Regions from separate parts of the Streptomyces nojiriensis genome, predicted to be linked through region 2. Evidence: riboswitches for the same ligand, from Rfam matches in the RefSeq annotation. Region 2 holds a riboswitch; the other holds the start of a gene.
The links. Region 2 has a riboswitch for cobalamin ahead of JYK04_RS12520 (cobalamin biosynthesis protein). Riboswitches for the same ligand answer to the same signal wherever they lie in the genome.

Region 1: another riboswitch for cobalamin. It lies ahead of JYK04_RS06480 (hypothetical protein); the one in region 2 lies ahead of JYK04_RS12520 (cobalamin biosynthesis protein).

What each region holds. Positions count from the first base shown of each region.
Region 1 is NZ_CP071139.1:1,322,175-1,337,614, reverse strand. It holds gene JYK04_RS06490 (hypothetical protein) at 226-573, opposite strand; gene JYK04_RS06485 (hypothetical protein) at 604-795, shown strand; gene JYK04_RS06480 (hypothetical protein) at 901-1,152, opposite strand; cobalamin riboswitch at 1,326-1,457, opposite strand; gene JYK04_RS06475 (hypothetical protein) at 1,731-2,732, opposite strand; gene JYK04_RS06470 (hypothetical protein) at 4,325-4,789, opposite strand; gene JYK04_RS06465 (TetR/AcrR family transcriptional regulator) at 5,091-5,711, shown strand; gene JYK04_RS06460 (hypothetical protein) at 5,900-6,361, shown strand; gene JYK04_RS06455 (CBS domain-containing protein) at 6,461-7,123, opposite strand; gene JYK04_RS06450 (zinc-dependent alcohol dehydrogenase family protein) at 7,586-8,662, shown strand; gene JYK04_RS06445 (helix-turn-helix domain-containing protein) at 8,668-9,351, shown strand; gene JYK04_RS06440 (HAD family hydrolase) at 9,351-10,112, shown strand; gene JYK04_RS06435 (glycoside hydrolase family 65 protein) at 10,109-12,508, shown strand; gene JYK04_RS06430 (Rv1733c family protein) at 12,645-13,241, shown strand; gene JYK04_RS06425 (Acg family FMN-binding oxidoreductase) at 13,272-14,279, opposite strand; gene JYK04_RS06420 (CBS domain-containing protein) at 14,304-14,906, opposite strand; gene JYK04_RS06415 (CBS domain-containing protein) at 14,951-15,440, opposite strand, start outside.
Region 2 is NZ_CP071139.1:2,669,966-2,685,405, reverse strand. It holds gene JYK04_RS12530 (putative cobaltochelatase) at 1-807, opposite strand, end outside; gene JYK04_RS12525 (cobyric acid synthase) at 947-2,467, opposite strand; gene JYK04_RS12520 (cobalamin biosynthesis protein) at 2,464-3,426, opposite strand; cobalamin riboswitch at 3,463-3,617, opposite strand; gene JYK04_RS12515 (hypothetical protein) at 3,763-3,984, opposite strand; gene JYK04_RS12510 (inorganic phosphate transporter) at 4,016-5,299, opposite strand; gene JYK04_RS12505 (alpha/beta hydrolase family protein) at 5,610-6,740, shown strand; gene JYK04_RS12500 (hypothetical protein) at 6,952-8,376, shown strand; gene JYK04_RS12495 (VOC family protein) at 8,419-8,814, opposite strand; gene ypfJ (KPN_02809 family neutral zinc metallopeptidase) at 8,878-9,771, opposite strand; gene JYK04_RS12485 (ABC-F family ATP-binding cassette domain-containing protein) at 10,062-11,660, shown strand; gene JYK04_RS12480 (helix-turn-helix domain-containing protein) at 12,025-12,246, shown strand; gene JYK04_RS12475 (enoyl-CoA hydratase/isomerase family protein) at 12,406-13,185, shown strand; gene JYK04_RS12470 (Asp23/Gls24 family envelope stress response protein) at 13,312-13,749, shown strand; gene JYK04_RS12465 (hypothetical protein) at 13,765-13,950, shown strand; gene JYK04_RS12460 (hypothetical protein) at 13,958-14,323, shown strand; gene JYK04_RS12455 (DUF6286 domain-containing protein) at 14,320-14,880, shown strand; gene amaP (alkaline shock response membrane anchor protein AmaP) at 14,885-15,440, shown strand, end outside.

The DNA of each region.
Region 1 (15,440 bases), 1.3 Mb from region 2:
TGCGGTGACGGCTCCTCCTGCGGTGGTGGCGGAGGCGACTGACACCACGACTCCTGCCGCGGGCGGGGACACGGCGCCGGTTCGTGGACGGTGGCTGCGGAGGCAAGGGCCGGCCCTTCGCGACAGCCCTTGCCTCACGCTGGACCGGCGGCGGGGCGCAGGGCTTCACCGTTCACGTCCCCCGTACGGCGGTCGGCCGCCCCGGCCCGGGCGTCCGGGGCGAACCTACGCAGGTCGCCGGCGTGAAAGCAGGGTCGCGGCACGCTCCGCGAGCAGAGGCATCAATCGCTCCCGCCATGTGTCGAGAGAGACCATTCCGCTGGACATGCCGCCGTGGGCGTACTGCTCCTGGTACACGGATGACGCCGGTTCGTCGGCGAGGTCAGTACCCACGAGCTCGCTGAACGCTGCCCGCAGCAGGCGGACCGCTTCGTCGACCGACTCCGGGACGTCCGTTCCGGACAGGTGATCGCGAAGGGCCCGCCAGACGTAGGGGTCGCCCCGCAGGCCCCACCTCTTCGGCTCCGGATCGAAGAGTTCCGCCATCTTCACGACCGCGTCATCATGTGCCATGGCGTCAGTCTCGCAGGGACGCACGCACCCTTGACCTACGGCTCCGGCGCCTTCGGGCAGGTACTCAGGCCCGAACGAGCCGCCCAGGGCCGCCCGCCCCAGTACGAGGAGCTGCCGGCCCGCGTCGACGGCACCCTCATGCCCAGCCGTACCGACCTGGCCGGTATCGCCGACCGTGCAGCTGCTGGCGGTGTCGGTTTCGGTAGGGGGCGAGGCCCGTGACGCTCTGCGCTGCCCTACCACGGGGCGCGGCAGGGCAAGGAGCGAGGGGACAGGGCCCGGCGGCCGCGCTCTTGCCGGATGCCTGCTTGGCGGCAGGCATCCCGCCTATCGGTTAGCCGCAGACTCGGTCGGGTGCGGTGGGGGCTGCACCGGGTTCGTGGCCGTCTGGCCGAACCCGGGGGTGAGTAGGACCGCGAGCACCGAAACGACGGCCGCAGCCCCCGCGATCGAGGTACCCAGGTCCCCACGGCCCTCGGCACCGTGGGCAGTGCGCGCGGTGTACTTGAAGACCGAGAAGCCCACGGCAAGGCCCACGAGGATGAGCAGGGCCGCCATCGGCGCGATCTGAATGGTCACGAAGTTCCTCCAGGCTGTGTGCGCCGTCGAACGGCGGCGACTCGTCTGCGTACGCAGACCTCAGCTCTTCCATGGAGTAACTCGGCGCGTTGACAGCAAGAGAGCCCGATCCATTACGGATCACGCCTTGTCTGTCCCACAGCCCAGCCAGGAAGAACCGGGCGCGTAAACGCTCGGCACATTCTTGGTCGGCAGGTCCTCGGACTACCGCCGAGTCGGGCGGTACACCGTTGTGGGACAGTTCCGGATTCACACCGGATTCCCCTGCGACGATCAACGGCTCGACTATACAAGCTTGTTCGCGGCCGCTGCGCTGGCGGCCGCCGTACAGCCGACGCGCAACGTCTACCTGCACGGGCGCGGGTACCGGCTCGTCGGACGGATCTGCGGCGGGCCCCGTGTCCGGCTACCGGTGGCTGGGCTGGATTCGGCTGCTCTGGTTGCGGTCCCCGGTCACGAGCGGAGTTCGTCGTTTCGTCGGGTGCGGGAGGTCTGCCGCACCCGACGAACGAGCCATGCGGCGCTGAGGCTGCCGAGGAATTCCGGCAACGCTGCCCGGGCAAGTGCCGACGTGGTGTTCACGCGGAACCTGCCACAGCTGCACGACGGCCTTGGTGTTGCAGGCCGAGTCGCCTGAGCTTGCGCATCACGCGCTCACCGACCTGAGCCGGCAGTCCGGTCGCGGCTGCGGCCTCCGACCACGATCCGCCGCCGAGCGCGAAGGCGCGGGCGACGTGTTGCTCGTCCTCCTTCAGACGGTCGAACACGGCACAGGCGTCGCGGCGGTCCGGGTACCAGGCCAGCGCCTCGTCGTCGATCTGGTACGACCCGGCCACCAGCTCATGCAACGCCTCGCCCGACGGGAGCCTGTGGTCCAGCATCCAGACTCGCCCGGGCCCGGTCTTGCGCTCCCACAGCGGTGTCAGCTGCCGGTGTACCGTCTGCGCTTCTCGGCGCAGATGGTGCAGGGTGCTGTCGCCGTCAGGTGGCTGCATGTCGAGGACGTCGATCCAGTTGCCGAGTAACGCGGTCGAGACAGCCTCCAGCCACTGCGGGTCGGTTCGTGCTACGCCCAGATAGGTCTGTGAGAAGGCGGCGACCGTCGGCTTCCAGTCGTTGTCGTCAGTACATTCCAGGATGGCCCTACGGGCCTGAAGAGCTGCGGCGACTGCTTCCTGTGCCTCCGCTCGCGGACCCGGGGCGCTCTCGGGTCGGCTCCGAAGCCCGAAGATGAGCAGTGTGCCCGCCACGAGTTGCACGTAGAAGGCGGCCAAGGGGGGAACGGGACGTGTGATGCGGGCAGCCAGTTCGCGTCCCAGTGCGTCGATGCGGGGCAACTCGGCGACGGGGCTCCCTGCCAGTGTGAGCCACTGACGTCCCGACGATGCGCAGCACACCAGCGGCGCGACGTAGAAGGAGGCGCCAGGAGTCGGCATCTGCGTCATCGTGTCGGGGTGCCGGCGAGCCACTGTAGAACCGATGCCCAGGACCAGGAAGGCGCGGGTCACATCGTGGGTTTGCCCGACGATCCGTGACAGTTTGGGAGCCCCGGTGAAGGCGGGCCACGTGTCGTCCGTCACGGAACAGTGGGTTGCCGGTGTGCAGTTCACGGTCGACTCCTCAGTTCTGTCTACAGCGTTCACTTCTCAGGCCCGGCACGGCGAGGATCTGTCAAAGAATCTTGAAGAGCACAGCTGTGGCCCCCATCACATCAGATGGCTCTCCTCGACTTCCCTCCCGGCCTCGCCGTCTTCGCGATCCGGGCTGTCCGGCTCCGGTACGAGGGTTCCGTTCCGTGCCGCCCGATGTCGACAGCCCAGGCCGAGCGCGCATCGAGGCCTATCGGGGACCTCGAAGCAGAACCGGACCATGCATTCAGGTCACTTGTAGCCCGCAATGGCCGGATCCGGCGGCAGACGGCCGGCTTCGGCCCTGGATACGTGGTCTCGGCCTTGCTTTTGGTCCACCGTCCGCGACCGGGGCGCGCTTCGTATCCCGCGGGTACGAGGGGCTTTCCAACCGGTGTGTCCTGGCTGACCCGGACGCGGGAGGGGGTGGTGCCCATACCTGGGCGTCATCGTAGGAAGAGGCCGTCGTGGCGGACACGGATCCGTTCGTTCGCGAGCGATTGGGTCCACGTCGCGGGGCTCGTGGCGTACACGCTCATGGGCCTCTACTACGGACCGGCGGCCAGCTCCACGTTGAGCCCAGCCCGTGGAGCTGACCGGCCGGGCCTGACGGGGTGCCGCAGCCGATGCTGCGGCACCCCGTACCCGCACCGTAGCCTCCCGGGGGAGATGGGCAAACGAATCGGGCCACGGAGTTGGTTGCGGCAAGGGGAAGGGTGAGCCAGCGGGTGGAACAGGTGCAGGTGGGTGATCCGGGTTCGCCGTCAGCCCAGCCGCGGCCGTTGGTCTGCCCGCCTCCCGGCCGACCGCCCCAGTGGTCGGCCCACAATGGGAACTCGGCCCGGCCGCCTGAGCCGCCATTGTCCACCAGGCCGCCGGCAGCCCTCCCGGACCGGAGCCGGATCGCGCTCAGCGGGTACGAGTTGGAGTTGAAGCCGGCCAAGGCCACCCGGGCAGGACCCGCAAGGCCTCAGCCGCGCCCCCGCGTGTGCTCCGACAGGTGATCGCCGCCACCGACCCCCTACGGTCATCGGCGCCCGCGCTGCCGCCCTCACCGGCAAGGCCGCACTCCTCGCTGGGAAGACGTCCCCGAGGCAGACGGCGACCAGCGCCTGCTCCGCGATCTCTGCCGGCCCGAGGTCACCACAGACCGGCCCCACGGCAGCTACGCCTCTACCTGGTCGGTCCGCGCCCGGTCCGGGCCCTGGCCGCCCACGGGCACGAGCCCACCGGGTCGACGTTCGTCCGGATCGACCGCCACGTCCGGATCGACACCCCGGTGTACTCCGACCGGCGCCGAAGGCATCGCCGATGTCGTCATGCGGGCCGCCCGCCGCGCCGGCCTCAGCGCCCGCCACGCCGGGAAGGACCCGCTGGAAGCCGCCCGGCACGGCGGCTGGGCGGACGGGTCCCGTGGATTCCGCCGGCGTAGGTGTGCGACTCGGGCGTGCGATGGGCTCCAGCCGCTGACCTGCTCCCGCTGGGTGTCCGTCAGCCATGCCGGTCGGTCGGCGCGCCGGCGGCGGTGAGGGTGGTGTCGCTGTTCATCGCTGCGTGCGGCGGGTGAGGCGGGCGGCGGCGAGGTGGAGCACGTTGTCGTTGGGGGTCCGGGGTGGGCTGTCGAGGGTGGCGGCGTGGCTGCGGAGCAACGAGATCAGGTGCCGGCCGGCCGATGGGGCTTCGGTGGGGTCGCCTCGGTCGAGGGCGGCGGTGAGCATGTCGGCGAGCTCGCGGGTGTGGTGGGCGAGGGCGTCGGCGGCGAGTCGGGCGGCTTCGGCCGGGCGGTGGCGGCGGGTGAGCTGCTGGGTGAGGGTGGCGAAGGCTTCCCCGGGCGGGGCGGGGAGGAGCTGTTCGGTGTCGAGCTCGTCGGCGAGGCGGCGCAGCATGGCGGCGGCGGTGGCGCGCGGGAGGTTGGAGCGGACGTCGGCGGGGCCCTGGTTCGGGAGGGTGACGATCAGGCGGTGGGTGTCGAGGGAAGCGAGGGTGACGGCGTCGGGTGTGCGGGTCACGGGGGTGGGGCTCCTGTCCGGGGTCGAGGTACTGCTCACGCACGCGGACACGGCGAGGGGCTGGAACGGCACCTGTGAGCTGTTGTGCGGGGCCCATGGGCGTGGGCGGAGTGGATGCGATGCGGAACGCGGCGACTGCGGTGCCTCCCGGGGTGGACCTTGGGTTCGGGGTCGTCGGCCGGGTTGCCGAAGACGAACGCGTTCCGTAATTTCCTCACATGTGGAAATTAATTTCAACGTATGCTGAAACTCTCACCGAGGGGAAGCCCCCTCCTGCAACCGTTACGGAAGGTGATGCGGTGTGACCGGTCGAGGCCCTCGGGGTGAACGCGGAGAGCAGGCAGACAAGATCGTCGCCGCCGCCCGCAGATCCTTCGCCACGCGCGGCTACGCCGCGACCTCACTCCGGGCGGTCGCTCAGGAGGCCGGTGTCGACCCCGGCCTGGTGAACTACTACTTCCGCACCAAGGCCGGGCTGTTGGAAGAGGTGATGCAGCCCCCCGAGGCGTTCGGCGCAGCCGTGGCCGCCGCCGCCGAACAGCCCATGGACCGGCGGGGGCACGCCTTCGTGGAGGCCGCCCTGAAGCTGTGGGAGGACCCCGTGTCGGCCGAGATCCTGCGCGCCGCCATCCTCACCGCCGCCCAGGAACCCGCCGCCCTGCAACGCCTGCGGCAGCTGTTCACCGAACTCGTACTGGCCGTCGTCTCCCACAGCCTGCCCGACACCGAACGCAACCTGCGGGCCAGCCTCATCTCCACCCAGATCGTCGGCATGGTCATGAACCGCTACATCTGGCAGATCGGCGCCATCGCCACCCTCCCCGCCCCCTCCGTCGTCGACCTCATCGCCCCCACCATCCAGCACTACCTCGCCGACCCCCTGCCCCCGAGCCTCGGCGGCGACAGCCGGAACCCGGGCTGACCCGACCGCTCCGGCGACCCCCGCCCACCGTTCCCCGGCGCACCGCAAAGCCGCCCTGGCGCGGCGCCGTTCGAGGCACCGACGGATGCCGCGAGCACAGACGGGACGGAGGCCGTGGGCACGGAAGGCCGGCAGCAAGGCATCGCACCTGCCGTTCTGCTACTGCTTGATGGAAACGGGGAAGGGACATGGACGTGGCAACGTGGGGACTGGTCCTGGAGACAACGGTCGGCTTGGGGGAGCGCAAACACACCGAGGCCTATGTCATGGCGCATGTGGAGGGTGGGCGGGAGGCGGCTCTGGCAGAGCTGGAGAGGCGGGCGCGTGCCTACACGCCGGAGCACCCCAGGAGCCCCAAGCGTCGTCGCCTCTTCCGCGACGGCGATGGATTCCTGCTGGTTGTCGACGGTGCATGGCAGTCCCACGCCACCCGTTTCTCCGTTGCCGAGCTCTTGGACGACACCGACCGTCCTGCACCGGCGGAACCGGCCGGCGACGCGTCGGTTCCGGAAGAGCTGCCGGCCACGCCGCCGACGCCGATATCGATGCCGGAGCTCCCGCCCCCGTCGCCGCCATCGGTGACGGGGGAGCGCGACGAGGACGGCGTGCCGGTGAAACCGGTGTGGCTGGGACGTACCGACCTGCCCTAAGGGGAGTCGCCGCGCGGCAGGGTCCACGGCCACGACCGTGACGTGCCGCTTCTACTGGTTCGACGGCGCGCGGTGCCCGTCTCGGGGAAGGGGTGGGGGTCAGGAGCTGTCGGCTCCGGCCGGGTGGTCGAGCCGGCAGTGGACGTCCACGATGCCCTCGACGGAGCGGGTGAGGCGTTCGGCCAGGGGGATCAGGTCGGCGTCCCGCACCTCGCCGGTCAGGGTGGCGATCCCTTGGGCCACGGTGACCCTGACGGCTTCACGGGAGAGGGGGAAGAGGCGGCCCACGACGGTGCGGCGGATCTCGGTGGCGAGTTCCTCGTCGGTGCGGAGGAAGACCTTGAGGAGGTCGGCGCGGCTGACGATGCCCTTGAGGGTGCCGTCGGCGTCGACGACCGGGAGGCGCTTGACGTGCCGGTCGGCCATGAGCCGGGCGGCCCGGGGCAGGGTGGCGTCGGGGCGGATCGTGACGGCCGGGGTGGTCATCAGGTTCTCGGCGCGGGTGGAGCCGGCCTTGGCGGTGTCGCCGAGACGGCGCATCTGCTCGATGAGACCCGGGCGGTGCTCGTGGAACTCCTCCTTGGGCAGGAGGTCGGCCTCGGAGACCACGCCGACGACGCGGCCCTCGCCCTCGATGACGGGGAGGGCGGTCACCTTCCACCGCTCCATCGCGGCGGCGATGTCCTTGAAGCCGGTCGAGGGGGTGACGGCGACGACCTTGACGGTCATGACGTCGGCGACGGTGTACGGGGTGGAGGTCATGGCGGGTCCTCAGCGTGCGTGGGCGAGCGGGGTACCGCTGCCGTGAGGGGCGAACAGGTCGGGGAAGGAGCCGGATCCGTGCGGCCGGGGACGTACGTGTCCAGGTCCGGGCTTTCGCGGCCAGCGCTTCGGGGAGGGTGACCCTCGTGTGCCTCCCACGCTCCGCGCCCGCCCTCCTCGCCGTGGACGAGGCCACGGAAGCCGGTCCCGGTTGCGACGCCGCAGGTCCGCGACACCCTGGAAGAGTCCACAGTCGACGAGGATCCGGGCGCGGGACACGGCCACAGCCTCCTTCCGGAACGGATGCCGGTCTCCACCGTCGCACCGGACCGGCCGGTCGGGAGGGGCCCGACCGGTCCCCGGTAGGGGCCGACCGGCCCAAGCGGGACGGAGACGCGGGGGCGCAGCCTGACCGTGACCCCCTCCCGCAGAGCACCGAGCACACAGAGAGAAGGCCGCGCCATGAAGGCTCTCGTCTTCCACGGGCCCGGGCAGACCTCCTGGCAGGACGTCCCGGACCCTTCCGTCAAGGACGCCGCCGACGCCATCGTCCGGGTGGACGCCGTCACCATCTGCGGCACCGACCTGCACATCATCAAGGGCGACGTCCCCGACGTGACGCCCGGACGGATCCTGGGCCACGAGGCCGTCGGAACCGTCGTCGAGACCGGCGGAGACGTCCGCAGTGTCCGCCCCGGCGACCGCGTCCTGATCTCCTGCATCTCCGCCTGCGGCCGCTGCCGCTTCTGCCGTGAAGGGCACTACGGCCAGTGCCGGGGAGGCGGCGGCTGGGTCCTGGGCCACACCATCGACGGCACCCAGGCCGAATACGTACGCGTCCCCTTCGCCGACCTCTCCGTCCACCCGCTGCCCAGCGCCCTGGCCGGCCACGACGCCGTACTGCTCGCCGACATCTTCCCGACCTCCTACGAGGTCGGCGTGCTCAACGGCAACGTGCGCCCGGGCGACACCGTCGTCGTGGTCGGTGCCGGACCCATCGGCCTGGCCGCCATCGCCACGGCACAGCTCTACAGCCCCGGGCGGATCATCGCCGTCGACCTCGCCGCCGCCCGGCTCGCCGCCGCGCGTGACCTCGGCGCCGATGCGACCGCGAGCGCCGACGAGGAGCCCGAGCGGCTGGTGGAGGACCTCACCGACGGGCTCGGGGCGGACACGGTCATCGAGGCCGTCGGCGTGCCCGAGGCGTTCGAGATGTGCACGCGCATGGTCCGCCCGGGCGGGCGGGTCGCCAACATCGGCGTCCACGGCAAGCCCGCCGTCCTCCACCTCGAAGACCTGTGGATCAAGGACGTCACCATCACCACCGGCCTCGTCGACACCCACTCCACCCCCATGCTGCTGCGCATGATGGCCGCCGGCCGCCTGCCCGGGGCCGCGATGGTCACCCACCGCTTCGAGCTGGACCAGATGGAAGAGGCGTACGACGTCTTCTCCCGCGCCGGCGAGACCGGCGCCCTCAAGGTCGTGCTCGGCGGACCCCAGCACGACACGGTCGCCGTACCGCCGCAGGAGCGGTGAGCGCCGTGAAGAACACGCCGAGCACCACACCGCAGGAGTCCGGCAGGACGGCCGGACGCACCGACCTGGGCCGCCGCCTGGCGGCCCGCCGTGAAGCCCTGGGCCTGAGCCGCGAGGAACTGGGGCGTCGGTGCGGCGCCGACGGCCACTACATCGCCTACCTCGAAGAGCACGCCGCCAGTCCGTCCATCGGCACGCTCGTCCGCATGGCCGACGCACTCGGTGTCACCGTCGACGACCTGACCGGCGCCGGCGCCGACCGCGTCGCCGGCCGGGCCACCGCCCGGCGCGGCAGCGCGCTCGTCCCGCTGGACGAGACCGAATGCAGGCGGCTGCTGAACACGCACGGCGTGGGCCGCATCGGCGTCTTCACCTCCGAAGGCCCGGCCGTCCTCCCCGTCAACTACCTGATCGCAGGTACCGACATCGCCTTCCGCACCTCCGCGGAAGCCGTCACGGCCGCAGCGGCAGGTACCGAGGCCGCCTTCGAGATCGACAACATCGACGACGTGACCGCCACCGGCTGGAGCGTACTGGCGGTGGGCGAACTGGCCGCCGTCACGGACCCGCCCGAACTCCACCGCCTCGGCACCACGGCCCGGTCGCAGCCCTGGGCCGGCGGCCCGCGCGACCACTGGATGAAGCTCACCCCCGCCCGGATCACCGGCCGGCGCGTGGTGCACGACTGATGAACGGCCTGCGTGCGGTCGTCTTCGACACCGACGGAGTGCTCCTCGCCACCGCGGACCGCCACGCGGCCGCCTGGCAGGAGACCTTCGACGGCTGCCTCCCCGCGTGGCCGCCACCGCACGCCGGTGTCCGACCGCGCCCGTTCGACCCCGTCCGCGACTACCGGGACCTGGTCGACGGCCGCTCCCGCCTCGACGGCGTACGCGCCTTCCTCACCGCCCGCCACATCGACCTCCCACCCGGAACGCCCGAGGATCCGCCCGGTTGCGCCACCGTCCACGCGGTCGCCGCCCGGAAGGAGGAGGTCTTCACCGCGATGCTGCGGACCGAAGGCGTCCGTGCCTTCGACGACGTGCGGCCCGCGCTGCGGGAACTGCGGGAGAGGACGATCCGGTGCGCAGCCGTCTCGGCTTCCCGGCACGCCCGCTCCCTCCTGGAATCCGCAGACCTCATCGGCTGCTTCGACGCACTGGTGGACGGCCGGGACGCGGCCGCACTCGCCCTCCCGGGCAAACCCGACCCCGCCCTCTTCCTCGAAGCCGCCGGCCGGCTCGGCGTCACCCCCGCGCACACCGCCGTCGTGGAGGACGCGCTCGCAGGTGTCGAAGCGGGGCGGCGAGGCCGCTTCCGCCTGGTGGTGGGGCTCGACCGCGAGGACGACCCGCGCACGGGGGACGCCCTGCGCGCGCACGGCGCTCAACTCGTCCTTCCCGGCCTCGGCGGACTGCCCGCCGCCCTCGAAGGGGGCCGCCGCCCGTGAACACGCCCTGGCGCTGGGATTACCACCGCTACGACCCCAAGGCCGAGCGGCTCGTCGAGTCCCTGTGCACCCTGGGCAACGGCCGCTTCGCCACCCGGGGTTCGGCCCCCGAGAGCGTCGCCGACGACATCCACTACCCGGGTACGTACCTCGCCGGCTGCTACGACCGGCTCACCTCCGCCATCGGCGGACGAACGGTCTCCAACGAGGACATGGTCCGGCTGCCGGACTGGACCGCCCTGCGGTACCGCTGCCTGCCCGAGGGCGCACCGCCCGGCGACTGGCTCACGCCCGACCACCCGACCCTGAGCCACAGCCACGTATCGCTGGACCTGCACGCCGGTACGCTCACCCGCCGCATGCTCTTCCACGACGCCGAGGACCGCCGCCTGGGCGTCACGCACACCCGTCTCGTCCACATGGGCGACCCGGTCCTGGCCGCGCAGAACACGGTCTTCAGGGCGTACGGCTGGAGCGGCAGGATCGAGATCGAGTCCGTACTCGACGGCGACGTCACGAACGCGGGCGTCGACCGCTACCGCGCGCTGGCCGGGCGGCACCTCGTCGGACACCGGGCCGGGGTGCGGGCCGAGGGCACCGCCTGGCTGTCCTGCACCACCCGCACCTCACGGGTTCGGATCGGGCTCGCGGTCCGGACGACAGCACGTCCGCTGGCGCCGGTGGGCCGGGCATGCACCGCGACCGCCGCCACCCAGACCTTCGTCCTGCCGATCAGGCGGGCCGCCCAGGTCGTCGTCGTGAAGACCGCCGCCCTGTGCACCTCCCTCGACCGCCCCCCGGCCGATCCCCTGAGCCGGAGCATCGACCGTGCCGTACACGCCCCGGACTTCCCCCACCTGCTGGCCTCCCACCGGGCGTCCTGGCAACGCCTGTGGAGCGAAGGGGAGGTGAAGGCGCCCGGCGAGACCGGCAGCGTGCTACGGCTGCACGCCTTCCACGTCCTGCAGACCCTCTCGCCGCACACCGCGGAGCTCGACGCCGGAGTCCCGGCCCGCGGCCTTCACGGCGAGGCGTACCGGGGACACATCTTCTGGGACGAGCTGTTCGTCCTGCCCTACCTCGCCCTCCACCTCCCCGAGACCGCCCGCGCCCTGTTGATGTACCGGCACCGACGGCTCCCGGTGGCACGGGAGGCCGCCCGCCGCGCCGGGGCCAGGGGAGCGATGTTCCCCTGGCAGAGCGGCAGTTCCGGAATCGAGGAGACACAGCGGCTGCACCTCAATCCGCGCTCCGGCCGCTGGCTGCCCGACCACTCCCACCTCCAGCACCACGTGGGGTCGGCCATCGCCTGGAACGTGTGGCGGTACGGGCAAGCCACCGGTGACACCGGCTTCATGCGCGGCCCCGGAGCCGAACTCCTGCTGAACACGGCCGACTTCTGGGCCGGCGAGGCGACCTGGGACAGCGGCCTCGGCCGCTACCGGATCCGCGGCATCGTCGGCCCGGACGAATACCACGACGCCTACCCGGACGCCGCCACACCCGGCATAGACGACAACGCCCACACCAACGTCACCGCCGCGTGGGTGCTCGCCCGCGCCCTCGAACTGTACGGGGAACTCCCGGCGGCCCGACGCGCCGAGCTCCTCGCACAACTCGGCATCGGCCCCGACGACCTCCGCTCCTGGGAGGACCTCTCGTACCGCTTGTACGTGCCGTTCCACCGGGACGTGATCAGCCAGTTCCACGGCTACGGGGACCTCGCCGAGCTCGACTGGGACGGCTACCGCGCCCGGTACCACGACATCCGCCGACTGGACCGCATCCTGGAAGCCGAGGGCGACACCCCCAACCGCTACCAGGCCTCCAAGCAGGCCGACACCCTCATGCTCGGATACCTCTTCCGCCCCACCGAACTCGCGTCACTGTTCACCCGGCTCGGATACCGCCTCGACGACGACCTCTGGCGCAGGACGGTGGCCTACTACCTGCGGCGCACCTGCCACGGCTCCACGCTCAGCAGCCTCGTACACGGCTGGGTCCTCGCCCGGCAGCAGGGCCCGGATGCCTGGCGCTACTGCCAGGAAGCCCTGCTCGGCGACATCACCGACGTCCAGGGCGGCACCACCGGCGAAGGGATCCACCTGGGCGCCATGGGCGGCACGCTCGACCTCGTCGAACGCGGCATCGTCGGACTCGAACCCCACGGCGACGGCCTGCACATCGACCCGGTGCCCCTGTCCGAGGTGCCCCGGTCCTCGTTCTCGATCTCCTACCTGGGGCACCGGGACATCCGTATCCGCCTCCGGCCCGGCCGGATCGGCATCAGCGTCCCCCCGTCGCTCCTGGGCCCGGTGCCCCTGGTCCTGCCCGGCGACCGCAGGGAAGACGTCGCCGCGGGCCGGGAGCGGTGGTTCCGGCTGTTCAAGGGCTGACCCGGCAACCGCCGCGGTCCCGCGAGAGCCGCCATCGGGAGGGCCGGACGGCCCCCGCAGGGATCCGTCCGGCCCAAGCGGACCAGCGGCCGGCTGCGCCACAGTGGCATCAGCCGGACCGGCACGGAGGCGCGCCATGTACCGACGGAGGAAGAGGACCCGGGGCAACCCGCTCAGGCGTGCTGCCGACCGCGCCCGGACCCGTATGCACGCCGCCTTCGCGCTGACCTGTCTGCTGGCCGTGATCGCCGGTGTCGCCCTCGGCCGGGCCACCTGGACGGACGGCCGGCGCGCCGCCGAGGACAGCGCGCGCCACCGGCACACCGTGACGGCCACCACGGTCGGGAAGACGGCCTACCGAGCCGGTGACCGGCCGAGCGGTCCGCCGTCCACCGTGGCCACCGCCACCTGGTACTACCCCGCCCACCGCACGCACACGGCAACCGTCCGCGTTCCGGCAGCGACCCGTAGCGGTGACACGATCCGCGTGTGGGTCGACGACGACGGCAGGGCGGCCACCGCGCCGCCCGACCAGGCCCACATCGCCCTGAACGCGGCGGCGGCCGGCGTCGGTGCGCTGGCCGCAATCGTGCTCGTCGGCGGCGCCGCCGTCACCGTGCGCCTGCGCATCGTGGACGCGCGCAGCGCACGGGCCTGGGCAGCCGAGTGGGCGGACATCGAGCCCTTCTGGTCCGGCCGCCTGCGCCCGGGCCAGGGAGCCGGCGACGACTGAGACCGGCGCCGGCCCCGACCTCGGCACGGCCTACGGCAGCTCCCGGATCTCCCGGACTTCCAGTACCTCGGACACCGGGCGGCGCGGTGTGGCGGGCCCAGCGGGACCGTAGCCGAGGCGGAGGACCATCTGGACATGTCCCACGGCCGCGACCGGATCGCGGACCGTCCACCGCAGCTCCGGCCATTCCAGGGGCTGGGAGGTCATCGAGGTGGCGAGGCCGTCGGCAGTGGCCTGCAGAAGGACACGCTCCAGCGCCTGGCCGGCGTGCAGCCAGTCGGTTCTCGTGTCCCCCGAAGTACCGAGCAGGGCCAGCTGCGGCCGCTTCTCGAACACGGCCCAGCCGCGATCCGGCACCGGCCCGGCCCGACCGAAGTCGCGTACGGGGGCGGGGCCCGCGGAACTCCTCGGCCCGAAGGCGGCGGCGGGAACGCCGTCGCGACGCCCGCCCGTGGCGCCCCGCACGCGGGAGGTCCAGGCCGCGGTCTCGGCCCGGACGAGCGGATCGATCTCCTCGCGGTGTTCCGCGTCCCGCACCAGCCCGAGCACGGTGTCGATGTGCCACGTGTCCGGGACGGTCAGCCGGCAGCCCTCCATGCGGGCCGCTGCCGCCAGGCCGTCCAGCAGCGCATCGGGCACCGGATCGTCGCCGAAGGGGTACCGGCTGGTGCGGCGACGCCGGACGGCGTCGTGCAGGGAGGCCAACTCGCGCTCCTCACCCGCGGTTCCGTCGAAGGCCACCGTGGCGAGCAGCCATGGCTCGGAGTCGTCCGGCAAGAGCCGTACGCGGACCGGGAGGCCGTTCCAGGCCGCGGACACGCGCAGGTTGAACAGCGCCGCGGCACAACCGAGGTGGAGGGCGCGGTGGTTCGGGTCGGTGCGCGTCATGGCGCGTTCCGGATCGCCGTACAGGGCCAGGACTCCACTGCCCGCCCGGAACACGAACTTCCACGGCTGGGCGTTGTGCATGGACGGGGCGGTGACGGCGTCGTCGACGAGCCGCGCCACGGTGGCGGGGTCGAGGTGTGTTGCGGTCATGGGACTGGTCCTGTCTGTGCGGCCTCACGCGGGTACCGGGGTGGTGAAATCCGCCTTGACGTCAACGACTCCCGGTACGGTGCCGGCGGCGCGCACGACGACGTCCGCCATCGCCGGGTCCGGCAGCGACCCGTGCAGGTACGCGATGCCGTTGGCGACGTGGACGTACACCTCGGCGGAACCGTGCGGGATCAGCTGGTACGTGATCAGCTCGCGCACCTCGGCGCCGATGTCGCTGTCGGGGCGCAGGAAGACCTTGAGCAGGTCGCCCCGGCTGACGACGCCGACGAGGCGGCCGTCGCCGTCGACCACGGGAAGGCGCTTGAGGTGTCCGCGGGCCATCAGACGGGCCGCGGCGGGGATGGTGGCCTCCGCCGTGACGGTCACGGCCGGGCGGGTCATCAGCTGTTCGGCGGTGGTCTCGTGGGCCGTGCCGGGGCCCTGGGCCTTGAGCAGCAGGTCGGCCTCGGAGACGACGCCGGCCACCTGCCCGTCCCGGGCCACGACGGGGAGCGCGCTGACGTTCCACATCCGCAGGGCCTCCACGACGTCCTTGAACGCGGTTCCTCGCTCGACGGAGATCGCGGCGTGTGTCATGACGTCCTCGACGGTGCGCAGGTGCTTCATGGCTGCGACTTCCTTCGTGTTCTTCCGTACGGTCCGGCGCGGCGTCACCACGGCATCGCGCGGCGGGCGCGCCCGGCGTGAGCGGTTGCCGTGTCGTCGGTGCGGGCGGTGACCCGTGATGCCACCGCGACGACCCCGTCGAGGTGCTCGACGAGGCCGAGCAGCGCAGCGAGCTGACTTCGGCGCTCGACACCGCCGTCCAGGGTGACGATGCCGTCCACCACGTGGACCTCGACGTCATCGGCCGGCACGCCCAGTACCTCCACGACTACCTCGTCGGTGACGCGTCGGCGAATCTCGGAGTCCGGGCGCAGGAACGTGCGGAGCAGGTCCCGGCGGGTGACGATCCCGACGAGCCGGTCCTCCACGTCCACGACGGGGAGGCGTTCGATGCTCCGGCGGGTCATCAGCCGTGCGGCGTCGGCCACCGTCTCTTCGGCGTGGACGGTCACCGCGGGCGCGGACATGACGTCGCCCGCGGTGGGCGGCCCGGTCCCCGAGCCGTTCCAGCCCGCGGACCGGTCGCCCGCCGCG
Region 2 (15,440 bases):
GAACCCGGCGCAGGTCGCCGCGATCTGCAGGAGCGCGGTGTCGCCGAGGGAGACCTTCGGGAGCAGCGCCCGGGCGGCCACCACCCGGGCGCGGACCTCGTGCTCGTCCCCGGCCCAGCGGGTCGCGAAGCCCGCGGGGTCGTCCTCGTAGGCGAGCCGGCGGCGGACCACCTCGACGCGCTGGGCGGGCTCGCGGGAGGCGGCCACCTCGACGGTGAGCCCGAACCGGTCCAGGAGCTGCGGCCGCAGCTCGCCCTCCTCGGGGTTCATCGTGCCGACGAGCAGGAAGCGGGCGGCGTGCCGGACGGAGACGCCCTCGCGCTCCACGTACGAGGCGCCCATCGCGGCGGCGTCCAGCAGCAGGTCGATCAGGTGGTCGTGGAGGAGGTTGACCTCGTCGACGTAGAGGATCCCGCGGTGGGCGTCGGCGAGCAGTCCGGGCTCGAAGGCCTTCACCCCCTCGGCGAGGGCCCGTTCGATGTCGAGGGCGCCGACGAGGCGGTCCTCGGAGGCGCCGACGGGCAGCTCCACCATGCGGGCGGGCCGCAGGCCGCCGGGGCCGGGCTCGTGCGGGCCGTCCGGGCAGGCCGGGTCCGGCGCGGTGGGCGCGCAGCTGAACCGGCAGCCCGACACGACGTCGACCTGCGGCAGCAGCGCGGACAGCGCGCGGACGGCGGTGGACTTGGCGGTCCCCTTCTCACCGCGCACGAGCACCCCGCCGACCGCTGGGCTCACGGCGTTGAGCAGGAGCGCCAGCCGCAGGTCGGTCTGGCCGACCACTGCGGTGAACGGATACGGGGTGCTCATGCGTTGCTCACTCCTTGGAAAGTGCGGGCCCGTGCCGGGGGCCTGGACGAGGTCTGCGGGTGCGGCGCCGTTGCCGGGGCTCCGCCCCGGACCCCGCGCCTCGAACGCCGGCGGGGCTGAAGGTGCGGGGCCGCGCCCGTCACGGGGCGCCCGGTGGGAGGAAGGGGAGGGCGGCCGGGGCTCCGTCCTCGATCAGCTGCAGCAGCGCACGCGTATCGGCGTGTTCTTCGATCAGGTCGCCGAGCAGGTCCAGCTGCTCCTCCCGCAGCGCGGCGAACGAGGTGTCCGGCGCCGGGACGAAGCGGCGACCGGCGGCCGCGGCCACCTCCCGCAGGAACGCCCGGCGGAAGCCGTCCGACTCCAGCGAGCCGTGCCAGTGGGTGCCCCACACCGACCCGACCCGGCAGCCGTCCAGGAAGGCCTCGCCGCCGAGCACCTCGGCCACGCCGTGGTGGATCTCGTAGCCCGCGACCTCCTCGCCCAGCGCCGAGCCCACCGGTCGGGCCAGGGTCTTCTCCCGCTCGAAGCGGACCCGTACGGGGAGCAGGCCGAGGCCGTCGACCTCGCCCGCCTTCGATTCGACCTCGTCCGAGATCCGCTCGCCCAGCACCTGGAACCCGCCGCAGATGCCCAGCACCGGCCGTCCCTCGGCGGCCCGCCGCGCCAGCGCGTCCGCGAGCCCGCGCTCCCGCAGCCACTGCAGGGCCTTCACCGTGCCCCGGGTGCCGGGTACGACGACCAGGTCCGCGTCGGCCAGTTCCTCGGCCCGGTCCACGAACCGCACCACGACCCCCGGCTCCGCCGCGAGCGCGTCCACGTCCGTGAAGTTCGACATCAGCGGCACCGCGCACACGGCGACCCGCAGCACGTCCTCGCCCACCGGCGGCGCGACCACCGACTCGCGCACCGCCCCGCGCAGGGAGACCCGCAGGCCGTCCTCCTCGTCGATGCCCAGGCCGTGCTGGAACGGCAGCACCCCGTACGTGGCCCGGCCCGTCAGGCCGCGGAGCATCTCCATGCCCGGCTCCAGCAGCGACACGTCACCGCGGAACTTGTTGACCAGGTATCCCGCGATCAGGGACTGGTCCTCGGGGGAGAGCAGCGCCGTCGTCCCGAAGAAGGACGCGAAGACCCCGCCGCGGTCGATGTCCCCGACCACGACCACCGGGAACCGCGCGGCCCGCGCGATCCCCATGTTCACGATGTCGGTCCGGCGCAGGTTGATCTCGGCCGGACTCCCCGCCCCCTCGCAGATCACGGCGTCATACGTGCCCCGAAGCTGCTCCAGACAGTCCGTGACGATGCCGAGCAGCTGCTCCTGACGCCCGCCGTGGTAGCCGCGGGCGCTCATCTCGCCCACCGGCTTGCCCAGCAGCACCACCTGGCTGCTGCGGTCGCTGCCCGGCTTGAGCAGCACCGGGTTCATCAGCGCGGTCGGCTCCACGCGGGCCGCCTGGGCCTGCATCGCCTGGGCGCGCCCGATCTCGGCGCCCTCCCGCGTCACGAAGGAGTTCAGCGACATGTTCTGCGCCTTGAAGGGCGCCACCTTCACGCCCTGCCGGGCCAGCCACCGGCAGATGCCCGCCGTGACCACGCTCTTGCCCGCGTCCGACGTCGTGCCCGCGACCAGCAGACCGCCGCCGCGCTTCGCGCCGCTCATCCGCGCCGCCCTCTCCGTGCCGTACGGGAGACCAGCAGCCGGGCGGCCACGCAGGCGCCCAGGGCCAGCCAGGTCACCTGCCGCGACAGCCGGACCGCCCGCTCGATGTCATCGACCTCCACCGGCCGCCCCGCCGCGCCGTTCAGTACGGCCCGGTGCTCGACCCGGCCGCCGTACGCGAGGGTTCCGCCCAGTCTGACGCCCAGCGCCCCGGCGAAGGAGGCCTCGACGGGTCCGGCGTTCGGGCTCGGGTGCGCGGCGGCGTCCGCGCGCCAGGCCCGTACGGCGCCCCGCCGGTCGGGGCCGGCCAGTACGGCGGCGACCGCCGTCAGCCGGGCCCCCGGCCAGCCGGCCAGGTCGTCGAGCCGGGCGGAGGCCCAGCCGTAGCGCAGGTAGCGGGGGGACTTGTGGCCGACCATCGCGTCCAGGGTGTTCACGGCGCGGAAGGCCAGCAGTCCGGGGACGCCGGCGACGGCGCCCCACACGAGTGCCCCGACCACCGCGTCGGAGGTGTTCTCGGCGACGGACTCCACGACGGCGCGGGCCATCTGCTGTCCGTCCAGGGCCTGCGGGTCGCGTCCGCACAGGTGGGGCAGCCGCTCCCGGGCCACCTCGATGTCCCCGGCGGCGAGCGCGCCGCCGATGGCGCGGGCCTCACGGCCCAGGGAGGTGCCGCCCACGACGGCCCAGGTGGCGGCGGCGGTCAGGGCGATACGGGCGGCCGCGGGCCGGGAACGCACGGCTCGGGCGCCCAGCGCTCCGACGGCGGTCGCGCCCCCGGCGCACACCAGGGTGTGCAGGAGGCCCCGGCCGCGGTCGTCGCGCCACAGGGAGCGCTCGACGGCGGCGGCGGCCCGTCCGAAGGCGGCCACGGGGTGCCCTCGGCGCGGATCCCCGAGGATCCGGTCGCCGATCAGGCCCGCCGTGGCGCCGTACGCGAAGACGCGATCGGCACGCATGGTGGCAGGTATGTCCTCACTCAGGGTCCGCGCCCTGGTTCGACGTGTCCGGCGGCGAGAGTTCCTGGCTCCCGGGACGCACGCGCGGCGTGCGCTTCCGGTGACAGTGGCGGGACCGCGCCGGATTCGCACCGGACTTCCTCTCCATGCCGCCGTATTGGCTCGGGCAGTCCACCACGCACGTCGAAGGCCCGTCAACTCGCCGTTGACCTGCGGCGCGGTCGCGGCACGGCCGGGACGCGGCAGGAGCGCGGGAGGGGGCGGGGGATGCGAAAAGCTCCCTCCGGGACAAACCCGGAGGGAGCCTTCACGCCCGGTCGGCCGCGGGGCGGCGGATCAGGCGACGATCAGGTAGATCCCGTAGCCAACGGCCGCCGCGATGACGGCGAAGCAGGCGTACGCGCCGCTGCGGGCGAGGGCGGCGGTGCCGCCCTGCTCGGTGGCGGTCTCGTGCTTGGACAGGCCCACCAGGCCCAGGGTGAAGAGGGCCACGAGGGCGACGGTGGCGAAGAGGCTGACCCCGAAGACGGAGCCGAGTGCTTCCCAGTCGATCTTCATACTGCCGTTTCCTCTTGTGTCTCTGTCTCGGTCAGACCGCGGCGGCCGGAGCCGCCGGGGTCTGCGTCGCGGCCGGGATGGTGGCCTTGAGGGCTTCGTCCGTAACCTCGGCGGTCGTTGCCGCGGCGTTGGTACCGGCGGCGGCGACGGTCGGCGGGACGGTGACCGCGGCGATCGCCGTGGTGACGACACCCGGCTCTTCGGCGCGGGCCGGCTCCACCTCGTTGACGTTGTTGTGGTCGACGACCTGGCGGCGCGAGATGAACCAGATGGCCAGGCAGGAGCCGATCAGGAAGAGCGTGACCGCGGCGATGCCGACGTCACCGATGCGCATGACCAGCTCGGCACCGGCCGAGACCAGCGCGGCGGCCGGCAGGGTCAGGCCCCAGGCGACGAACATGCGGGTCGCGGTGGACCAGCGGACCACACCGCCCCTGCGGCCCAGGCCCGCACCCATGACCGCACCGGAGCACGAGTGGGTGGTGGAGAGCGAGAAGCCCAGGTTCGAGGAGGCCAGGATGACGGACGCGGCCGAGGTCTGGGCGGCGAAGCCCTGCTGCGGGTGCAGGTCGGTCAGGCCGCTGCCCATGGTGCGGATGATGCGCCAGCCGCCCAGGTAGGTGCCCATCGCGATGGCCATACCGGCGGAGACGATGACCCAGACCGGCGGGTTCGCGTCGGGCGCGATCGCACCGCCGGCGATGAGGGCCAGGGTGATGATGCCCATCGTCTTCTGCGCGTCGTTGGTGCCGTGCGCGAGGGAGACGAGACCGGCCGAGGCGATCTGACCGGCGCGGTACCCCTTGGCGGAGGTCTTCTCGCCGACCTTGTCCCCCAGCTTGTACGTGACCTTGGCGGCCAGGTACGCGGCGATGCCGGCCACCAGCGGGGCGGCGATCGCGGGGATGAGGACCTTGGTGACGACGACGCTGCCGTTGACCGCGCCGATGCCGGCGGAGGCGACCGCGGCACCGATGAGGCCACCCATCAGGGCGTGCGAGGAGCTGGAGGGGAGACCGACCAGCCAGGTGACGAGGTTCCAGAGGATCGCTCCGACCAGGGCGGCGAAGATCACCTCTGGCTGGATGCCCTCCTCGTTGACGAGCCCCTTGGAGATCGTCTTGGCGACCTCCACGGACATGAACGCGCCGACGAGGTTGAGCACGGCGGACATGGCCACCGCCGTCTTGGGCTTGAGGGCGCCGGTCGAGATGGTGGTAGCCATCGCGTTGGCTGTGTCGTGGAAACCGTTCGTGAAGTCGAACACGAGAGCGGTAATGATCACGATCCCGAGGAGAAGCGTTATGTGCTCCATTTACCCAGGCTTCTGTTTGACGTCAGTGGCTCGGCGACCGTAGGCAACCTGGGTGAACGGAAGATGAACTGACTTGGTCGGAGCGGTGTACTGCCCCGGGGTGCGATCGGGCCATTCGTCCTGATTCTTACGTTGATAGTGCTATTAATGCACGTCAAAGTCGGGTGAATGAACCCCTCCGGAGGCGGCTCGCCGCGCGTGCGATCCCGCCCCCCGGGCCTCGAATGAGACCTAGATCACTCGCTCCGTGCCCACCGTGGAGCGATCCGCTCCGGTGGCCCGCCCGAGGCCCCGACCCGACACTGGAGCAGTGCGTACCGCGACAGCGACGGCTGCGGCCGTCACGACGACCCTCATCGGTGCCGGCGCGGCCGCCGTCGCCGTCGCCCGGCACGCCGCCGACGCGGCCCTGCGGTCCGAACCGGGCCGCCCGCTCCCCGGCGGACCGAAGCTCGGCGTCCACTCCGCCGTCGACGGCCGGATCACGCTGACCCGCTCGCTCGCCTCCCTGCGACCCGGCACGTACGGCCTGGTCGCACCCGGCGTGCACGCCGTCGTCGGGCCCGTGCTCCCCGACGCCGACCCCGGCCCGGACGCCGTCGTGCGGCAGCTCGTCTCCGTCACCCACGGCACCCTCGCCCCCGGCACCCGGGTCACCCTCACCCCCCAGGTGTACGTCGGCAACCCGCGCACCGCCCTCGGGCTCGACCACGCCGACGTGGACGTCCCCGGGGAGCTCGGCGCCCTGCCCGCCTGGTTCGTGCCCGCCGCCCGGGACACCTGGGTGATCACCGTGCACGGGCTCGGCAGCAGCCGCGAGCACCCGATGGTGGTCATGCCCTTCCTGCACCGCCACCAGCTGCCCGTCCTGGACCTCGGCTACCGGGGCGACCTGGGCGCCCCCGCCTCCCCGGACGGCCTCGGCCACCTCGGTGAATCGGAGTGGCGCGACCTGGACGCCGCCATCCGCTACGCCCTGCGCTACGGAGCCCGCCGCGTGGTCCTGTACGGCTGGTCCACCGGCGCCACCATGGCCCTGCACGCCTACGAGCGCTCGCCGCTCGCCCACCGGATCTCCGGGCTGGTCCTGGACTCCCCGGTGCTCGACTGGCACACCACCCTGCGCGGGCTCGCCGCGGCCCGCGGCGTCCCCGGCGTGGTGCTGCCGCTGGCGGTCCGGGCCGCCGAGGGCCTCACGGGCCTGCGCGCCGACCGCCGGCCGGCGGGTTCCGACCCCGGCGCGCTGCGCGTCCCCGTACTGATCTTCCACGGCCCGGACGACGCGCTCGCCCCCTGGGGGCCCTCGCGCAGACTCGCCGCCGCCCGCCCCGACCTCGCCACGCTGCACACCGTGGGCGGGGCCGGGCACGGCGCGATGTGGAACGCCGACCCGGCCGGCTACGAGGAGGCCCTGCGCCGCTTCCTCACCCCCCTCATGTGAAGACCCGTGTGAAGGCCGGCGTGAGGGGCCCGTGCGCAGTGTGAGCGCCCGTGTGAAGGCCGGTGTGAAGGCCTGTGTGAAGCGTCGTCATGTGAAGGCCCTGTGACGGACAGGCCCCCACGGGCGGCTTGTCCCGGTCTGCGCTGCGGTGAACGGCGATAACGAGCGGTTCCGTTTGGGCTTTCGGCCAGTGACGGGCGAGACTGCTTCCGTGACGTCCCGAAAGCCTGATGAGCAGTTGGCTCGCGACTCCAGACTCCGACTCGTCTCGCCGCGCTCCGTCGCCGCGGCCCGCAAGGCGGTGACCGACCGACGCACCCGGCCCGCGCCCCGGCCCCCGGCGGGTACACCCGCCACGGCCGACCTCGCGAACCGGGCCCGGGCCTCGCTCGCCGACGCCGTACGCCTGACCCGCTGGGCCGAGCGCAATCTCGGCGCCGGAGACGGCGGCCGGCCCGCCCCCACGGGCGCCCTGTCCGCGGCCGACGTCGAACGCGCGGCCACGGAACTGGGCCTGACGCACGGCCAGATCCAGGTCGGCTGGGACCGCGCCCGGCTCGCCGGACTGGTCGAGGTGCACGGCGGCCACGCCCGGCCCGGCTGGCGGCTGCGCGCCTGGGACCGCGACGACACCGCCGTACTGCGCGGCTGGGTCGCCCTCTTCGACGCCTGGTCGCTGGTCCATCCGGCACCCGCCGACATCGCCCCCTCGGCCGTCGCCGAGGTCGTCGAGGCCATGCCCCAACTCCTCTCCCTGCTCCAGCTGTCCGCCGGCCCGGTGACCGTCCCGGACCTGCTCGACCTGCTCGGGCAGCGCGTCACCGAACTGCGCGACGAGCGGTGCGAGATCCCCTACGAGGCCGAGCCCGCCGCGGCGCAGACGTCCGCCGCCGGCTCCGCGGAGACCCGCCCCGTCCCGCTCGCCCGGCTGCTGCGCTGGGCGCTCGGCGGACTCGCCGCCGTGGACGCCGTCACCCTCGGCCCCGCCCGGGCCACGCTCACCCCGCTCGGCAGCTGGGCCGTCTGGGTCAAGCTGGAGCAGATCTGCGTCGCGGCGCAGAGCCCCGCCGGGAACATCGAGCAGTCCGCCGCCGCCATGCTGCACGGCTGCGCGCGGCTCACCCCCGGCCCGGCCCGCGCCGAGTACCAGGCTTGGCTCGCCGCCCGGCCCGTCGGCCATGCTGTGGCCGAGCTGCTGCAGGCCGCCCGGGGCGAGGACGCCCTGCTGCGCGGCCTCGCCTTCGAGGCGCTGCGCGTGGTCGGCGCCCCCGCCGAGCCCGAGGTGCGCGCCACCGTGCGGGAGCCCGCCCTGCGTCCCTACGCCCTGCTGTGGCTCGCCGAGCACGACGGAGTCGACCCCGACGAGGCGCAGGACGTCCTGACCGCCGAGGAGTCGACCTGGCTCTGGGTGGACACCGCGGCCGCCATCGCCGACCACGGCGAGGCCGAGCTGCTGGCCCGCCACCTCGACTCCGCAGTCCGGACCACCGTCCCGCGGCTGCTGGACGAGGTCCGTGCGGTCGGCCATCCGCGCACGGTGCAGGTGCTGGTCGCGCTCGCCGCGGCCCACCCCGACCCGACGCTGGCCAAGGCGGTCCGCCGGGCCGCCTTCCAGGTCCACACCGGCGGCGAGTGACTCCGTAGGAGAACGAGGTCGGGGACGGGCGCGCCGCCGGGGTCAGACCTGCGGCGCGTACGTCCCGAAGCTCCAGACGTTGCCCTCGGCGTCGCGGGCCATGTAGTCCCGGGAGCCGTAGTCCTGGTCGGTGGGCTCCATCACGATCTCCGCGCCGTGCTCCACCGCCCGCCGGTGGTGGGCGTCCACGTCGTCGACCACGACATAGACCCCCGAGGGGCCGGCGCCCTCCATGGCCTTGTCGAAGACCCCGCCCCTGCCCGAACTGCCCAGCATCACCATGCCGTTGCCGTACGCCAGCTCGGCGTGCGTCACCGAACCGTCCTCACCCTCGTAGACGGCGACCTGGCTGAAGCCGAAGGCCTCGGTCAGCAGCCTGATGGCCGCCTTCGCGTCGCGGTAGACCAGTGTGGGACAGATGGACGGAACGCCTGCCATGACGATCACTCCCTCTCGTGACGGTGACCCGCGTCACACCAGCATGGCAGGCGTCACCGACAGTCAGCGGAAGGTGTTGCACTGGGCCATGTCACCGGTCCGGTAGCCCTGGTGGAACCACTGCTGACGCTGCTCGGCCGAGCCGTGGGTCCAGGCCTCCGGGGACACCCGGCCCTGGAACTTCTCCTGGATCCGGTCGTCGCCGACCGCGGCCGCCGCGTCCAGCCCTTCCCTGATGTCCGCCTCGGTCAAGAGCTTCATCAGCGGCCGCCCGATGGAGGCGTCCGTGACGTTCGTCGCGTTGTGCGCCCACACCCCGGCGTAGCAGTCGGCCTGCAGCTCGACCTTGACCGCGTTGCTGTTCGGGCCCTGCCGTCCGTCCTGGGCCCGCTGGAGGGTTCCGGTCAGGTTCTGGATGTGGTGCCCGTACTCGTGGGCGACGACGTAGGCCTGGGCGAAGGGGCCGCCGGCCGCGCCGAACTTCGTCCGCAGTTCGTTGAAGAAGCCCAGGTCCAGATAGACCTTCCGGTCCGCGGGGCAGTAGAAGGGGCCCACCGCCGAGCTGGCGGTCCCGCACGCGGTGCTCGTCCGGTTCTCGAAGAACACGGTCGTCGTCGGGCTGTACCGGCCGCCGCGCCTGGCGAACTCCTGCCTCCAGAAGGCCTGGGTGCTCCGGGTGACCGCCAGCAGCCGGCAGTCCTCCCGCGTGTTCGCGTCCCGCCCCGTCTTGCAGGCCCGATCCACCTCGGTGAGCGACGAGGAGACCGGCGCCGGCTCCTCCTCCCCGGAGGACAGCCCCAGCTGCTCCGGCCCCACCCCGAACAGCAGCCCGATGACCAGCGCGATGAGACCGACGATGCCGCCGCCGACGGTGGCCTTCCCGCCCGGGATGCGGCCGCCGCCGCGCCTGTCCTCGACCTCGGAGCTGTCGAGTCTGGCGTCGTCGTCGAACTGCATCCCGCACCGCCCTCCGTACGTCGAACAGGTGCGGTCGCGTCTCCGCCCATGCGGCGAGTATCGACCCGATCATCCCGATCTGCGCCTCTGCCGCTCCGCGGGGCCACTGGGCCGGACGGGGGACACGGGGAAGCGGATCCCGCAGGCCGGACGGCCCGGCCCGGGCCCGGAAACCAGTTGCACACCCCCGGTAGAATGTCTCTCATGGCAAATCTCCTCGCGGATTAGCGGCGTCGAAGCTTCGCGTCCTGCCCCCCTTCCGCCGTCCCGACCCGCCCTGGAGTATTTCCGTGATCACCGCCACCGGCATCGAGCTGCGCGCCGGCGCCCGCGTCCTTATCGAGTCCGCCTCCTTCCGTGTCGCCAAGGGCGACCGCATCGGCCTGGTCGGCCGCAACGGAGCGGGCAAGACCACCCTCACCAAGTGCCTCGCGGGCGAGGGTCAGCCCGCCGCCGGCTCCATCGCCCGTTCGGGTGAGGTCGGCTACCTCCCGCAGGACCCGCGCACCGGCGACCTCGACGTTCTGGCCCGGGACCGGATCCTGTCCGCGCGCGGCCTCGACGTGCTGATCAAGAAGATGCGCGCCAACGAGGAGCGCATCGCCACCGGCACCGGCGGCACCCGCGACAAGGCGATGAAGCAGTACGAGCGCCAGGAGACGGAGTTCCTGACCAAGGGCGGGTACGCCGCCGAGGCGGAGGCCGCGACCATCTCGGCCGCCCTCGGCCTGCCCGACCGGGTGCTCGGCCAGCCGCTCCACACCCTCTCCGGTGGTCAGCGCCGCCGCGTCGAGCTGGCCCGGATCCTCTTCTCGGACGCCGACACCCTGCTCCTCGACGAGCCCACCAACCACCTCGACGCCGACTCCATCGTCTGGCTGCGCGACTACCTGAAGACCTACCGCGGTGGCTTCATCGTCATCTCCCACGACGTGGACCTCGTCGAGACCGTCGTCAACAAGGTCTTCTACCTGGACGCCAACCGCTCCCAGATCGACGTCTACAACATGGGCTGGAAGCTCTACCAGCAGCAGCGCGAGGCGGACGAGAAGCGCCGCAAGCGCGAGCGCCAGAACGCCGAGAAGAAGGCCGCGGCGCTGAACTCGCAGGCCGACAAGATGCGCGCCAAGGCCACCAAGACGGTCGCCGCGCAGAACATGGCCAAGCGCGCCGACCGGCTGCTCGCCGGCCTGGAGGCCGTCCGCGTCAACGACAAGGTCGCCAAGCTCCGCTTCCCGGACCCGGCGCCCTGCGGCAAGACCCCGCTGACCGCCGAGGGCCTCTCGAAGTCGTACGGCTCCCTGGAGATCTTCACCGACGTCGACCTGGCCATCGACAAGGGCTCCCGCGTCGTCATCCTCGGTCTCAACGGCGCCGGCAAGACCACCCTGCTGCGCCTGCTCTCGGGTACCGAGAAGCCGGACACCGGCACGGTCGTTCCCGGTCACGGCCTCAAGCTCGGCTACTACGCCCAGGAGCACGAGACCCTGGACCCGGAGCGCACGGTCCTGGAGAACATGCGCTCCTCGGCCCCCGACCTGGACCTGGTCGCCGTCCGCAAGACGCTCGGCTCCTTCCTCTTCTCCGGGGACGACGTGGACAAGCCCGCCGGGGTGCTCTCCGGTGGCGAGAAGACCCGGCTGGCCCTGGCCACGCTGGTCGTCTCCTCGGCGAACGTGCTGCTCCTCGACGAGCCCACGAACAACCTCGACCCGGCCAGCCGCGAGGAGATCCTGGGCGCGCTGCGCACGTACAAGGGCGCGGTCATCCTCGTCACGCACGACGAGGGCGCCGTCGAGGCGCTGGAGCCGGAGCGGATCATCCTGCTCCCGGACGGCGTCGAGGACCTGTGGGGACCGGACTACCGGGACCTGGTGGCCCTCGCCTGATCGGGTTCCGGTTCACGTTCCGGTTCTGATCCAGTTCCTTATGGATCATTCGGCTCACGGGTGATCCATCATCTGAGTGAGACGGTCTCGTACCGTTGCGCGTCGTCCCACGGCCCCGGTCGCACCCGCCAAGGTGTGCGCCCGGGGCCGTTCGCTTTCCGGTTCCGCGCCCCTGACCTGGAGATTCCCGGCGAGGGCAGCGGAGTGTGACGGAAGTCATGCAGCGGAAGGGGAGATTCCGTTCTGCTCGGGCGTCCACCGGTCGGGAAATGCCGTCGTACCGACCTTGCTGAATGGGTGGCCAGGAAGCGTGGGAGGGGTGATCATGAGAAGTCCAGAGCGCACTTCCCACGAGGAGGCACGGGTGGCCGAGACTCTGAAGAAGGGCAGCCGGGTAACCGGCGCCGCGCGCGACAAGCTCGCGGCAGACCTGAAGAAGAAGTACGACTCCGGTGCGAGTATCCGGGCGCTGGCCGAAGAGACCGGCCGGTCCTATGGATTCGTCCATCGGATGCTCAGTGAGTCCGGGGTGTCGCTGCGTGGTCGCGGAGGCGCGACGCGCGGCAAGAAGGCCGCTACGGCCTGACCCCGGTCCCATCGGTTCCAACGCTCCAACGGCATCAAGGCTCATCATGATCCGACGGTTCCTTCGGTGACCCCCGGTCGGCCTTTCGGTCGACCGGGTGGTTACTGTGCAGTCACTTAGGCCGAGCTTGCGGCCGACTGCACACCGGAGGCATGAAAGATGGCTCTGCTCGACAAGGACGGCGTACGACTCACCGTCGACGACACGGTCGCCACGGTGACACTGACCAATCCGGCCAAGCGAAATGCCCAATCCCCCGCGCTCTGGCGGGCTTTGGCCGAGGCCGGGAGGTTGTTGCCGGGCACCGTCCGGATCGTCGTGCTGCGCGGTGAGGGCAAGTCCTTCTCCGCAGGGCTCGACCGGCAGGCGTTCACCCCCGAAGGTTTCGAGGGCGAGCCGTCCTTCCTCGATCTGGCACGCGGTTCGGACGAACTGCTCGACTCCACGATCGCCGAGTACCAGGAGGCATTCACCTGGTGGAGGCGTAACGACATCATCTCCGTCGCCGCCGTGCAGGGGCACGCGATCGGCGCCGGCTTCCAGCTCGCGCTCGCGTGCGACCTGCGCGTGGTCGCGGACGACGTGCAGTTCGCCATGCGCGAGACCAGCCTGGGCCTGGTCCCCGACCTGGCCGGTACCCAGCCCCTGACCTCCCTGGTCGGCTACGCCCGCGCGCTGGAGATCTGCGCGACGGGCCGCTTCGTGCACGCCGAAGAGGCGGAGCGGGTCGGCCTCGCCAACCTCGTCGTCCCCGCGGACGAGCTCGACGCCGCAGTCCAGGACCTCACCACCGCCCTGCTGGCCCCGCCGCGGGACGCCGTGATCGAGACCAAGACACTGCTGCGCTCCGCCCAGGCCCGCCCCTACGACGACCAGCGCGCCGCCGAGCGCGCGGCCCAGGCCCGCCGCCTGCGGGACCTGGCCGGTCTCTCCGACTGAGGGACGCCGCGACACCGGAGCCCCGGGGAGGGCCGGCCAGCCGACCGGCGTACTCCCGGGGCGCCCGCGCGCCCGGGCGCCTAACGTGGTGCGGAGTGAGTCCACCACGCACGGAAGGGACACGCGATGACCGAATCCGCATCAGGGGGCTCCGTCAAGGGCAAGGAACCCGGCGACCGGGGACGCACGAGCATCGCCGACGGGGTGGTCGAGAAGATCGCCGGGCTGGCCGCCCGCGAGGTGGTCGGCGTGCACGCCATGGGCAGCGGCAGCGGCCTCTCCCGCACCTTCGGCGCCGTCCGCGACCGGGTGCCCGGCGGCGGCAAGGCCGCGGTCAGCCGCGGGGTCAAGGCGGAGGTCGGCGAGACCCAGACCGCCCTCGACCTGGAGATCGTCGTGGACTACGGCGTCTCGATCCGTGACGTGGCGCGGGCGGTCCGGGAGAACGTCATCTCGGCGGTCGAACGGATGACCAGCCTGGAGGTCGTCGAGGTCAACATCGCGGTGAGCGACGTCAAGCTGCCCGATGAGCCCGACGAGGAACCGGAATCCCGTCTCCAGTAGCCGAGAGGAGCCCGCATGAGCATGGCGATCGCCGGACTGTTCGCCGGCATGGCCCTGGCGTTCGCCGGCTACTTCGGCGGTTTCGGGGCCTTCCTGCTGGTGGCCGCCCTCGGCGCCATCGGTTTCGTCGCCGGCCGGTTCCTCGACGGGGACCTGGAACCGGGTGACCTGTTCCGCCGCCGTGACGACCGGCGCGGGTGAGGCGCCGATGAGCAGCCCGCCGCGCTCCGCCCCGCCCCGGGTGGCCGCCGCCGAGCGCGGTGCCACCCGTATCGCCGACCGGGTCGTGGCGAAGATCGCCGCCCAGGCCGCCCGGGAGGCGCTCGCCACGGTCCCCGGCACACCCCCGCACGCCACCGTCACCGTGCACCACGACATCGCCCGGGTCCGGGTCAGCCTGGAGCTGGACTACCCCTCCGACCTGGCCGCCCAGTGCGCGGCCGTACGCCGTCAGGTGGCCCTCCGGGTCGAGGAGTGCGCGTCGATGTCGGTGCCCGAGGTGGACATCGACATCGAGCACCTGCACTCCGGCCACTCCCGAACCGCCTCCGGGCGGGACCGGCGGCTGCGGTGACGGCCCGCGGCTCGGGCCCGGGCCCGGCCCACCGGTTCCGCTCCCCCCGGCGGGTGCCCGCCGCGCTCACGGCCTTGGTCGTGCTCGGGGTGGCGGTCCTGTTCCTGTACGACCTGGCCGCCGTACGGTCCGGCCGGCCCGGGATGGGCTGGCGCCGCGACCTCGCCGACCAGCTCGCCACGCACACCCCCGCGGACCTGGGGGTGCAGCTGATCGGAGGGGGCCTGGTCCTGGTCGGGCTGGTGCTCCTGCTGCTGGCACTGGCCCCCGGGCTGCGCGGGATCCTGCCGATGCGGACCCCGGACCAGCGGGCGGGAGTCCGGGCCGGGCTGGGCCGCAAGGCCGCCGCGCAGATCCTGCGGGACCGGGCCATGGAGGTGTCCGGAGTCCGGTCCGTCCGGGTCAAGGTGGGCCGGTCCCGCGTCGGGGTGCGGGCCACCTCGCACTTCCGCGAGCTGGACGACGTACAAGCCGACCTCGACGCGGTGCTCGCCGTCGGCATCGAGGAACTGGGCCTCGCGCGCCCGCCGCAGCCGCGGGTACGGGTCAGGAGGTGAGGCAGTGCTCGCAACGGTGAACCGGATCCTGCTGGCGGTGGCCGGAGCGGTCCTGGTGGCGGCCGGCATCGTGGTGCTGACGGGCTGGTGGCCGCTGCACGGTCGGCATGCGCCGCTGCTGAGCGAGCAGACCAGGAACCGGTACTGGCACGCCGAGGGCTGGTGGTGGTGGGCGGTGCTCGCCGCCCTCGCGGTGGGTGTGCTGCTGGCGCTGTGGTGGCTGCTGTCCCAGCTCAGGCGCCCGCGGCTGCAGGCGGTGGTGGTGGACACCGGGGACGGGGCGTTCGCCATGCTGCGCGGGCGCGCGCTGGAGGAGGCGGTGGCCGCGGAGGCCGGCGCCCTGGAGGGGGTCGCCGGCTGCCGGGTCGCCCTGCGCGGGCGGCGCGGGTCGCCCGCGCTGCGGGTCGCGCTGGAACTGGAACCCCACGCGGTCCCCGCCGACGCCCTGGCCGCCGTGGCCGGCCCGGTCCTGACCCACGCGCGGACCTCGGCGGGCCTCCCGGAACTGCCCGCGGAGGCCCGCCTCAAGGTGACGTCCCACCGGGCCCGGCGCGTGACCT